DNA from 2 places in the Streptomyces sp. NPDC058685 genome. Region 2 is predicted to be linked to the other one. Evidence: riboswitches for the same ligand, from Rfam matches in the RefSeq annotation. Region 2 holds a riboswitch; the other holds the start of a gene.
The links. Region 2 has a riboswitch for S-adenosylmethionine ahead of thrC (threonine synthase). Riboswitches for the same ligand answer to the same signal wherever they lie in the genome.
Positions count from the first base shown of each region.

Region 1: linked by a shared signal. The riboswitch ahead of ACFWU3_RS20735 (aminotransferase class V-fold PLP-dependent enzyme) and the one ahead of thrC (threonine synthase) in region 2 are both predicted to bind S-adenosylmethionine.

Region 1 is NZ_JBHXSL010000025.1:21,463-27,296, forward strand. Features, by position in the region: gene ACFWU3_RS20720 (Rieske 2Fe-2S domain-containing protein) at 1-486, shown strand, start outside; gene ACFWU3_RS20725 (cytochrome bc complex cytochrome b subunit) at 483-2,108, shown strand; gene trpD (anthranilate phosphoribosyltransferase) at 2,269-3,339, shown strand; SAM riboswitch class IV at 3,446-3,563, shown strand; gene ACFWU3_RS20735 (aminotransferase class V-fold PLP-dependent enzyme) at 3,740-5,185, shown strand; gene ACFWU3_RS20740 (Lrp/AsnC family transcriptional regulator) at 5,276-5,557, opposite strand; gene ACFWU3_RS20745 (rhomboid family intramembrane serine protease) at 5,554-5,834, opposite strand, start outside.
Region 2 is NZ_JBHXSL010000006.1:161,044-166,877, reverse strand. Features, by position in the region: gene otsB (trehalose-phosphatase) at 1-450, shown strand, start outside; gene ACFWU3_RS07865 (trehalose-6-phosphate synthase) at 406-1,887, opposite strand; gene ACFWU3_RS07860 (hypothetical protein) at 1,946-2,128, opposite strand; gene ACFWU3_RS07855 (glucosyl-3-phosphoglycerate synthase) at 2,236-3,177, opposite strand; SAM riboswitch class I at 3,295-3,463, shown strand; gene thrC (threonine synthase) at 3,481-4,764, shown strand; gene ACFWU3_RS07845 (MoaD/ThiS family protein) at 4,795-5,070, shown strand; gene ACFWU3_RS07840 (cold-shock protein) at 5,505-5,708, shown strand.

The DNA of each region.
Region 1 (5,834 bases), on a different contig from region 2:
AAGAAGCTGCGCTCGACGCTGTGGGCCAAGGGCAAGCAGCTCATCAACATGAACACCAATGAGCCGCTGCGTCCCGAGGACGTCGCCGTCGGTTCGCTGACCTTCGCCATGCCCGAGGGCCTGGAGGAGGACAGCCACGATTTCCAGAAGGAGATCGCGAAGGCGGCCCTGATGATCGTCCGCATCCAGCCGGAGGACATCAAGGACAAGCGCGAGCTCGAGTGGTCGCACGAGGGCATCGTGGCCTTCTCGAAGATCTGCACGCACGTCGGCTGCCCGATCAGCCTGTACGAGCAGCAGACGCACCACGTGCTCTGCCCGTGCCACCAGTCCACCTTCGACCTCGCCGACGGCGCCCGCGTCATCTTCGGTCCCGCCGGTCACGCCCTTCCGCAGCTGCGGATCGGCGTGAACGCCGAGGGCCACCTCGAGGCGCTCGGCGACTTCGACGAGCCTGTCGGTCCTGCCTTCTGGGAGCGCGGATGAGTACCAAAGCAGAGTCCAAGCGCAAGGCGCCGGCCGGCGAGAAGGTTGCCGACTGGGCGGACGGCCGGCTGGGGATCTACTCCCTGGCCAAGGCCAACATGCGCAAGATCTTCCCGGACCACTGGTCCTTCATGCTCGGTGAGATCTGCCTCTACAGCTTCATCATCATCATCCTCACGGGTGTGTATCTGACGCTGTTCTTCCACCCGTCGATGAACGAGGTGGAGTACCACGGCAGCTACATCCCGATGCAGGGTGTGCGGATGTCGGAGGCGTACGCCTCGACCCTGGACATCAGCTTCGACGTCCGCGGCGGTCTGCTGATCCGGCAGATCCACCACTGGGCGGCGCTGGTGTTCCTCGCCGGCATGCTGGTGCACATGATGCGCGTCTTCTTCACGGGCGCGTTCCGCAAGCCGCGCGAAGTCAACTGGATGTTCGGCTTCCTGCTGTTCGTCCTCGGCATGTTCACCGGCTTCACCGGTTACTCGCTGCCGGACGACCTGTTGTCGGGTACCGGTGTGCGGTTCATGCAGGGAGCGGTCCTGTCCGTGCCGGTCGTCGGCACGTACCTGTCGATGTTCCTGTTCGGCGGGGAGTTCCCCGGCGGCGACTTCGTGGCCAGGTTCTACTCGGTCCACATCCTGCTGCTGCCGGGCATCATGCTCGGTCTGCTGGTGGGCCACCTGATCCTGGTCTTCTACCACAAGCACACGCAGTTCGCGGGCCCCGGCCGGACGAACAACAACGTCGTGGGCATGCCGCTGCTGCCGGTCTACATGGCCAAGGCCGGAGGCTTCTTCTTCCTGGTCTTCGGTGTCATCTCGGTGATGGCCGCGGTCGCCTCGATCAACCCGATCTGGGCGCTCGGTCCCTACCGGCCGGACCAGGTCTCCACCGGCGCGCAGCCCGACTGGTACATGGGCTTCTCCGAGGGTCTGATCCGTGTGATGCCGGGCTGGGAGATCAACGCCTGGGGCCACACACTCGTCCTGGGTGTGTTCATCCCGCTGGTGATCTTCCCGCTGGTGCTGGTCGCGATCGCGGTCTACCCGTTCATCGAGTCCTGGGTCACCGGGGACAAGCGCGAGCACCACATCCTGGACCGCCCGCGCAACGCCCCGACCCGTACGGCCTTCGGTGTGGCGTGGCTGACCCTCTACTTCGTGCTGCTGATCGGTGGCGGCAACGACCTGTGGGCGACCCACTTCCATCTGTCGATCAACTCGATCACCTGGTTCGTCCGGATCTTCTTCTTCGCCGGACCGGTCATCGCCTTCATCGTCACGAAGCGGATCTGTCTGGGGCTTCAGCGCCGCGACCGGGACAAGGTGCTGCACGGACGCGAGTCCGGCATCATCAAGCGCCTGCCGCACGGTGAGTTCGTCGAGGTCCACGAGCCGCTCAGCCAGGGCGACCTGCACGCGCTCACCGCGCACGAGCAGTACAAGCCCGAGGAGCTCGGCCCGGAGACGGACGAGAACGGGGTCCGCCGCAAGGTCACCCCGGCCCAGCGGATGCGGGTCAAGCTCAGCAAGTCCTACTACGGCGAGGAAAGCCAGATCCCCAAGCCGACGCCCGAGGAGTTCAGGGAGATCAGCAGCGGCCACGGCCACCACTGACCGCCTGAAGCGAGTGCATTGCCGCCACAGCGCCGAAGACACCTCCCGGCAGTAGCAGGTGAAGGGCCCCGTCCAATCGTCGGACGGGGCCCTTCGCCGTCTCCGGGGCTGGATAGGGTGGACGCATTCCCCTTATCGGCTGTGGACCCAGGAGTGGACCATGAACGTTGTGACCCCGGTCGGCGGCGACAGCGTGGCGGCTCACTCCTGGCCGAGTGTGCTGAACGCTCTGCTCGACAACCGCGACCAGAGCGCCGACGCCACCGCCTGGGCGATGGACCGCATCCTCAGCGGTGAGGCGACGAACGCCCAGATCGCCGGGTTCGCGGTCGCGCTGCGGGCGAAGGGCGAGACGGTCGAGGAGATCTCCGGCCTGGTGCGCACGATGTACGCGCACGCGAACCTGATCGAGGTGCCCGGCCGCAGCGTCGACATCGTCGGCACGGGCGGCGACGGGGCCAAGACGGTGAACATCTCCACGATGTCGGCCATCGTCGTGGCCGGCACCGGAGCCAAGGTCGTCAAGCACGGAAACCGCGCGGCCTCGTCCGCGAGCGGCGCGTCCGACGTCCTGGAGAAGCTCGGCGTCAATCTCCAGCTCACCCCGCAGCGGGTGGCCGAGGTCGCGGAGGAGGCGGGCATCACCTTCTGCTTCGCGGTGAAGTTCCACCCCGCGCTGCGGCATGTGGCCGCGGCGCGCAAGGAACTGGGCATCCGCACCACGTTCAACTTCCTCGGCCCGCTGACCAATCCGGCGCAGGTCAGGGCGCAGGCCACCGGCGTCGCGGACGCGCGGATGGCGCCCATCATGGCCGGGGTGCTCGCCGAGCGCGGCTCGTCGGCGCTGGTCTTCCGCGGCGACGACGGCCTGGACGAACTGACGACGACCGCCACCTCACGGGTGTGGGTGGTCCGCGACGGTGAGGTGCGCGAGGAGGCGTTCGACCCGCGGGACATCGGCATCGACCTGGTGCCGGTGGAGGCGCTGCGCGGGGCCGACGCCTCGTACAACGCCGACGTGGCGAGACGGCTCCTCGGCGGGGAGACCGGGCCGGTGCGGGACGCCGTTCTGCTGAACTCGGCGGCCGCCCTGGTGGCGCTGGACCCGACGGACGGCACGCTGAACGAACAGCTGGCGGCCGGGGTCGCTCGGGCCGCCCAGGCCATCGACTCGGGCGCGGCGAACGACGCGCTCCAGCGCTGGGTGGCCGCCACCAACGACCAGGGCTGATCCGGCGGGGGCCGGCAGCACCGATCGATGCGTCGTGCGAGGGCGCGGTCCGGATGGTGGACCGCGCTCTTGCGGTGTCCGCGTCGTGTGGCAGGATGCTCTCCAAGGTCATGAGTGACAGCGATTACGGCCCCGGCCCGCTGTCCGGCAACCCTCCGTCCGTGGCGGGGTGCCCCGGGTGAAGACCAGGCCGCAGGCAGCGAGGTCTGTGGCAAGCGCGGACCCCTGCACACCCTGGGGTCCTGGTCCTCAAGGGAGCAGTCTCGTGAGCAAGCGAATGCGATAGGGCGTACAGCCCCTTCTTCAGCACACCCTCCGCACGGCGTCCGCCGTGTGTCGAGGTCCCCGCACCGCCGGGTTCTTGAAGCCGATTTCGCCTTTCCTGCCGGGAGATACCGCCATGTCCGCACGCCTGAACACCGCCACCGCTCCTGCCGTCACCGCCCCCTCCTCGGACGTGGCTCTCGCCGCTGCCGGGTCCGACCCCTGCTGTGCCGAGCCGCTGCCGGTCCTCGGCCGCGACGTGACCGTGCCGCTCGTGACCGGCGGTGAGGTCACCTACGCGGCCCTCGACTACGCGGCCAGCGCACCGGCTCTTCAGCGCGTGTGGGACGACGTGGCCGCGTACGCCCCCTACTACGGCAGCGTCCACCGCGGCGCCGGCTACCTCTCGCAGCTGTCCACCGACCTCTTCGAGAACAGCCGCGTCACGGTCGCCGACTTCCTCGGCTGCCGCGAGGGCGACCAGGTCGTCTTCACCCGGTCCACCACCGACTCGCTGAACCTGCTGGCGTCCGCGCTGCCGGCGGACTGCCGGGTCTTCGTCTTCGAGACCGAGCACCACGCCTCGCTGCTGCCCTGGGGCGATGCCCGGGTGACGTATCTGAACGCGCCGCGCACCCACGCCGAGGCGGTGCGGACGCTGGAGGAGGCGCTCGCCGGCCGCGACCCCATCGGCCCGGCGCTGGTCTGCGTGACCGGAGCGTCCAATGTGACGGGTGAACTGTGGCCCGTGAAGGAGCTCACGGAAGTGGCGCACGCCCACGGGGCGCGGATCGTTCTGGACGCGGCGCAGCTCGCCCCGCACCACGCCGTCTCGGTGCGTGACCTCGACGTCGACTGGGTGGCCTTCTCCGGGCACAAGCTGTACGCGCCGTTCGGCTCGGGCGTGCTCGCGGGCAGGGCGGACTGGCTGCAGACCGCGGAGCCGTACCTCGCCGGCGGCGGTGCGTCCCGCAAGGTGGCACGGCGTGCCGACGGCGGCGTGGACGTCGAGTGGCACACGGAGGCCGCGCGCCACGAGGCCGGCTCGCCCAACGTCATCGGCGTCTACTCCATCGCCTCGGCCTGCAAGGCGCTCACCGAGGCCGGCTTCGACAACCTCGTCGCCCGTGAGCAGCACCTGGTCGACAGGGTTCTGGAAGGCCTGGCCACGGTGCCGGAGGTCAAGGTGCTGTCGCTGTTCGGCGACGAATCCCCCTCGCCTTCCGCTGCGGGGACCCCGACACGGGTGGGCGTCATCTCCTTCGTGGTGGAGGGCTGGAACAGCTCGCACTTCGCTGCCGCCCTGTCGGCGGAGTACGGCATCGGCGTACGCGACGGACTGTTCTGCGCCCACCCGCTGGTCCGCACCTTGCTCGGCAGCGCCCCGCAGGACCCGGGGGAGTGCGGTGCCCCGGAGGCGCAGCCGGGCGAGGCGTCGCTCAATGCCATCCGGGTGAGCTTCGGCGCCGGGACGCCCGACGAGCACGTGGAGCGCTTCGTCGGCGCGGTGACGGAGCTGGTGCGCGAGGGTGCGAAGTGGCAGTACCGCACGGAGGACGGCCGCTGCGTGCCCGCCGTCTGATGGACCGTGCGAGAAGCCCGCGCCGGAAGGCGCGGGCTTCTTCATGCGTGGGGGCCGGGGCCCGTCCCCGGTCGCCTGGACCGACGGGCTCTAGGAGTCCAGACCGATCGCGAACGCCGCCTCCAGGTCGTGCTGCGAGTACGTACGGAACGCGACGTGCGTGTCCGTGCCCTCGACACCCTGGATCTTGCTGATGCGGCCGGGGATCACGTCCGCCAGGTCGTCGTGCTTCGCCACGCGGACCATGGCGATCAGATCGTAGGTGCCCGTGACGGAGAAGACCTCGCTGACGCTGTCCAGCGCCGCGATGGACTCGGCGATCTCGGGAATGCGGTCCACGCTGGTCTTGATGAGCACGATCGCAGTGATCACGGCTGGCTTTCTCCCTCGGTGGCCGCTGCTGGGGCCTTCACTCTAGCCGGACGCCGGAACCGCCCCCAGGCGTAGAGGAAGCCGGTGCCGAACCCCACCACGTGCGCCAGGTAGGCGACCCCCGGCCCGCCCTTGCCGGCCCCCGATGCCGCGAGCCACTGGAGGACGAACCAGAAGATCAGCACGATCCACGCGGGGAACCGCAGCGGCAGGAAGAAGAGGAAAGGGAAGAGACTGGTGACCCGGGCCTTCGGGAAGAGGAGAAGGAAGGCGCCGA
Region 2 (5,834 bases):
CCGGGCTTCCTCGACGAGATCGGTGCCTGGCAGGGCACCTGGATCGAGGAGAAGGGACAGGCGGTCGCGGTCCACACCCGCCGGGCCTCGGACCCGCAGGCCGCCTTCGAGGCGCTGCGCGATCCGCTGGCCGGGCTCGCGGCCCGACACGGTCTGATCGTGGAGCCGGGCCGTATGGTCCTGGAGCTGCGCCCGCCGGGCATGGACAAGGGCGTGGCGCTGGCGGAGTACATGCGCGAGGTGGATGCCGAGGCCGTCCTGTACGCGGGTGACGACCTCGGTGACCTGCCGGCCTACGCGGCCGTGGAGAAGCTCCGCTCGGACGGGGTCCCCGGTCTGCTCGTGTGCTCCGGCACCGCGGTGCCGGAGCTGGCGGAGCGCGCCGATCTGGTGCTGCCGGGCCCCTCAGCCGTCGTGGCGTTCCTGGCCATGCTGGCGCAGCGCCTCTAGCTGGTCGAGGAACCACCGCTGCGGCGGCAGCGCCGTCGCCGCGGTGGCCAGCCGCTTGGTGTGCCGGGCCCGTTCGTCGTGCGGCATGGTCAGCGCCTCGTGGAGCGCGTCGGCGGTGCCGGTCACGTCGTACGGATTGACCGTGACCGCGTCGTCGCCGAGTTCCTCGTAGGCGCCCGCCTCCCGGGAGAGCACCAGTGCGCAGCCGTCGTCGGAGACCACCGGGATCTCCTTGGCGACGAGGTTCATGCCGTCGCGGATGGGGTTGACGAGAGCGACGTCGGCCAGCCGGTAGGCGGCCAGCGAGCGGGCGAAGTCGTCCTGGACATGGAGGACGACCGGGGTCCAGCCGTCCGTGCCGTATGCCGCGTTGATCTCGTCGGCGACCCGCTGGACCTCGGCCGTGTAGTCGCGGTAGACCGCGAGGTCCTGCCGGGAGGGGTAGGCGAAGGCGACGTGGACGACGCGCTCGCGCCATTCGGGCCGGGTGTCGAGCAGATGCCGGTAGGCGAGCAGCCCGCGGACGATGTTCTTGGACAGTTCGGTGCGGTCCACCCGCACGATCGTCTTCCGGTCCGGGCCGATCTGCTCGCGCAGGGTGGCCATGCGTTCGTCGACGTCGGCCTCGTGGGAGCGTGCCCGCAGGAAGTCGGCGTCGGCGCCGAGTCCGTGCACGGCCACCTCGGTGGTCCGCGCGGACTTTCGTCCGGTGCGGGCGTGCTCCACGTACAGCCGTGGATGGCCCCCGCTGGGGAACTGTGGGGCGGCTTCCCCGAGCCGGTCGGCGCAGGACATGAACGCGGTCGCCCACCGCGAGGTCAAAAACCCCAGCCGGTCGGCGCCGAGCATGCCCCACAGCAGCTGTTCGGCGATGTCGTCGGGCAGCATCCGGAAGTAGTCCACCGGCGCCCACGGGGTGTGGGAGAAGTGGCCGATGCGCAGGTCGGGGCGCATTTCGCGGAGCATGCCGGGCACCAGGCACAGGTGGTAGTCCTGCACCAGCACCGCGGCGCCCTCGTCCGCGTGCTCGGCGAGCGCCTCGGCGAAGGCCCGGTTGTAGCTCTCGTACGCGCCCCACTGGCGGCGGAACTCGGCGTCGAAGGCCGGCTCCAGCGGGGTCTGGTACAGCATGTGGTGGACGAACCACAGCACCGAGTTCGCGATGCCGTTGTACGCGTCGGTGTGGACGGCCTCGTCGATGTCGAGCATCAGGACCCCGTCGGCGCCCTCTCCGCGCCGGACCGCCTCGCGGTCGCCGTCGCCGAGCGCGGCGCACACCCACAGGGCGTCCGCCTCGGACCCGATGGCGGAGAGTCCGGAGACCAGGCCGCCGCCGCCGCGCTTGGCGTCGAGGCTCCCGTCGTCCTTCAGGGTGTACGAGATGGGGCCGCGGTTCGACGCGACGAGGACCTGCGCAGCGGAATGCTCGGAGACCATGTGGCGAACCTAGCCCGTCCTGTAATCCCTCAAACGTGCGTACGCCCGGCTCCGCCCCTCACTGGTCACGGCGTCCGCGGGTGGCGGCGACGGCGACGACACCGGCTGCGGTGAGGCTGAGGGCGAGGCCGCCCAGCAGCCACAGGCGTTCGGTGCTGTGCCCGCCGCCCCCGGCGATCGTGGTGACCGGCGGCGCCATGCCGACCGTCGTCGCGATGACGACGGCCAGCGTGCCGAGCATGGTGGTGAGCCTGAGCGCTCCGCGTCGGGAGCCCGTCCTGCGCTGGGTATCCGGAGACTGTGCATCCATAAGTGCGATATTCATGCAAGATGTCCGGTTGTCTTCGGTTATGCCGCGCGACGCGCCGCGTACTCACCGATCTCGCGCATCGGCGGGCGCTCCTCGGTGTCCACCGGGTGTGTCCGCGGGACGAAGCCGTCCGAGCCCCGCTCGAACTGGGTCAGCGAGGGCCGCACCAAGTGCCCGCGGGAGAGCCTCAGTTGCGCCGTGCGGTAGATCGCGGCCGCCATCCTGCCGAGCGCCTGTCCGTCCTGGTGGCGGTGCCGGCGCTCTCCCACGTCCACCTGCGCCAGCGCGTCCAGGCCGACGGTGTGCAGCGCGTCGACGAGAAGCCCCAGCTCCACGCCGTATCCGACGGGGAAGGGCAGCCGCTCCAGCAGCGAGCGGCGAGCCGCGTACTCCCCGCCCAGCGGCTGGACGAACCCGGCCAGCTGCGGCCAGTGCAGATTGAGCAGCGGGCGCGCCACCAGTTCCGTCACCCGGCCGCCCTGGCCGGCGACGTCGCCCAGGGGCCGGTCGTACATCGCCTTCACGAACTGCACGTCCGGATCGGTCAGCAGCGGGCCGACGATCCCGGACACGAAATCGGCCGAGAACTCCCTCAGGTCCGCGTCCACGAAGCAGACGATGTCGCCCCGCGTCACCATCAGCGAGCGCCACAGCACCTCGCCCTTGCCGGGGGCAGCCGGGATGCGGGGCAGGATCGCGTCCCGGTGGACCACCCGCGCGCCCGCGGCGGCGGCCACCTCGCCCGTGCGGTCGGTGGAGCCCGAGTCGATCACCACCAGCTCGTCCACGAGGGGAAGGGGCCCGGACATCAGCTCGCGCCGGATGACGGTGACGATCTGCCCGACCGTCGCCTCCTCGTTCAGGGCGGGGAGCACCACGCTGACCGTGGCGCCCTGCTTGGCCGTGACCAGCCGGTCCACCGGGCGGTCCGCCGCCGACCAGGACCGCCGGGACAGCCAGCGCTCCACCTCTTCCAGCACAGGATCTCCATCTCGCGGATCGGACGACCATCTCAACCGTCCGGGGTGTCGGTTACAGTCTTGAACAACGCGCGGGACCGTCGCATGCCGGGGGTCCCCACGCCGACAATCGAATACCGCTCATCCAGAGGGGCAGAGGGATACGGCCCGTTGAAGCCCCGGCAACCCTCCAGCCGGTCTCCGTTGCGCCGCCCGTCCAAGGGACGTGGCAGCCACCGCGAGGCTCCCGGCTAGGGAAGGTGCCAAGTCCGTCTCGTGACGAAATGCGTCACGGGGAAGATGAGGAGAAAGGGCCTCGCCACCATGGCTGTGCAGACTGTCGCCAGCACCACCCCCGTCGACCTGGGACCGGCCGCGGCGCTCTCGTGCCGCGAATGCGGGGAGCGTTTCGAACTCGGCCCGATCTTTGCCTGCGCCTCGTGTTTCGGGCCGCTGGAAGTCGCCTACGACCTCCCGAGCGGCGACCCCGAAGGGCTGCGGAAGCGGATCGAGGCGGGTCCGGACAACATCTGGCGGTACGCGCCGCTGCTGCCCGTGCCGGCCGATGTGGCCGACAAGCCGAACATCAACCCCGGCTTCACCAAGCTCGTCAAGGCCGACAACCTCGCCCGTGAGCTGGGCGTGACCGGCGGTCTCCACATCAAGGACGACTCCGGCAACCCGACGCACTCCTTCAAGGACCGTGTCGTCGCGATCGCCGTCGAGGCCGCCCGTGCCTTCGGCTTCACCACGCTCTCCTGCTCCTCCACCGGCAACCTCGCGGGCGCGGTCGGCGCCGCCGCCGCGCGCGCCGGCTTCCGCTCCTGCGTGTTCATCCCGCACGACCTGGAGCAGGGCAAGGTCGTCATGGCCGCGGTGTACGGCGGCGAACTGGTCGGCATCGAGGGCAACTACGACGACGTCAACCGCTTCTGCTCCGAGCTCATCGGCGACCCGCTCGGTGAGGGCTGGGGTTTTGTCAACGTCAATCTTCGGCCGTATTACGGAGAGGGCTCCAAGACCCTCGCCTACGAGATCTGCGAGCAGCTCGGCTGGCGGCTGCCCGACCAGATCGTCATCCCGATCGCCTCGGGTTCGCAGCTCACGAAGATCGACAAGGGTCTCCAGGAGCTGATCAAGCTCGGCCTGGTCGAGGACAAGCCGTACAAGATCTTCGGCGCTCAGGCCGAGGGCTGCTCGCCGGTGTCGACGGCCTTCAAGGCCGGGCACGACGTGGTCCGTCCGCAGAAGCCGAACACCATCGCCAAGTCGCTGGCGATCGGCAACCCCGCCGACGGCCCGTACGTCCTCGACATCGCGCGCCGCACGGGCGGCTTCGTGGAGGACGTCGACGACGAGCAGATCGTCGACGCGATCAAGCTGCTCGCCCGTACCGAGGGCATCTTCGCCGAGACGGCGGGTGGCGTGACTGTGGGTGTGACGCGGAAGCTGCTCGAGGCGGGCGTGCTCGACCCGGCGCTCACCACCGTCGTGCTCAACACCGGCGACGGTCTCAAGACCCTGGACGCGGTCGCGCCGACCACCGGCCCCAGCGCGACCATCCGCCCGAGCCTGGACGCGTTCCGCGACGCCGGCCTGGCCGGCTGACACCCCCGAGACTCAAGGAAGGCACGCAGCATGAGCGTCAACGTCCGCATCCCCACCATCCTCCGCACGTACACGGGCGGCCAGGCCGAGGTCCCGGCGGAGGGCGCGACGCTCTCCGAGGTCATCGCCGACCTGGAGAAGAACCACACCGGTATCGCCGCCCGTGTCCTGGACGACCAGGGCAAGCTGCGCCGCTTCGTGAACGTCTACGTCAACGACGACGACGTCCGTTTCGAGCAGGGTCTCGAGACCGCCACGCCCGACGGCGCCGGCATTTCGATCATCCCCGCCGTCGCCGGCGGCTGATACGCACCGTCACCGCTGTTGCCCCCTCCGCGAGAGAAGCGGAGGGGGCAATTCTGCATGGTTGAGCGCGGTACAGTTGGGGAAGTCCCCGCCGCTGCCCGTGCCCGCCGCATATGAGAATGCGCCCTGGCGCGACAAGAAGCAGCCAATGTGGGCGATCAAAATGCCTCTTAAGTGTCATTTGCCGGGCCCGAGTTGCCCTGGATCTTCTTGAATTAGCGTCAAAGGTCCGTTCCCGCGCGCCCAGATTTCTCGTCCGATTGACCTGTTGCAGAGGGCAGTTGGACAGATACATTCAGCCGCGGTCGACGCGTTCCGGCGCACATCCCGAGGGCCTCCTTCCACCTCTGGCGGAGGGAATTCTCGGCGGTGAGGTATGACCCGGGTCCGCGAAGTGCGGTCCTGTGCAAGGGCCAGTAATAGGGGAGTTAGGCATGGCTCAGGGCACCGTCAAGTGGTTCAACGCGGAGAAGGGGTACGGCTTCATCGCGGTCGACGGTGGTGCGGATGTTTTCGTCCACTACAGCGCGATCCAGATGGACGGCTACCGCACCCTGGAGGAGGGTCAGCGAGTCGAGTTCGAGATCTCGCAGGGCCAGAAGGGTCCGCAGGCGGACATGGTCAAGCTCGCCGTCTGATCTCGGCGCGATCGGCCACCGACGCACTCACGCGACACTCACGAGGGGCCCGCATCCCACCAGGGAGGCGGGCCCCTCGTGCATGCCCGGGGCGGGCGGATTCGAACCCGCCGCCCCTCGTCGGGG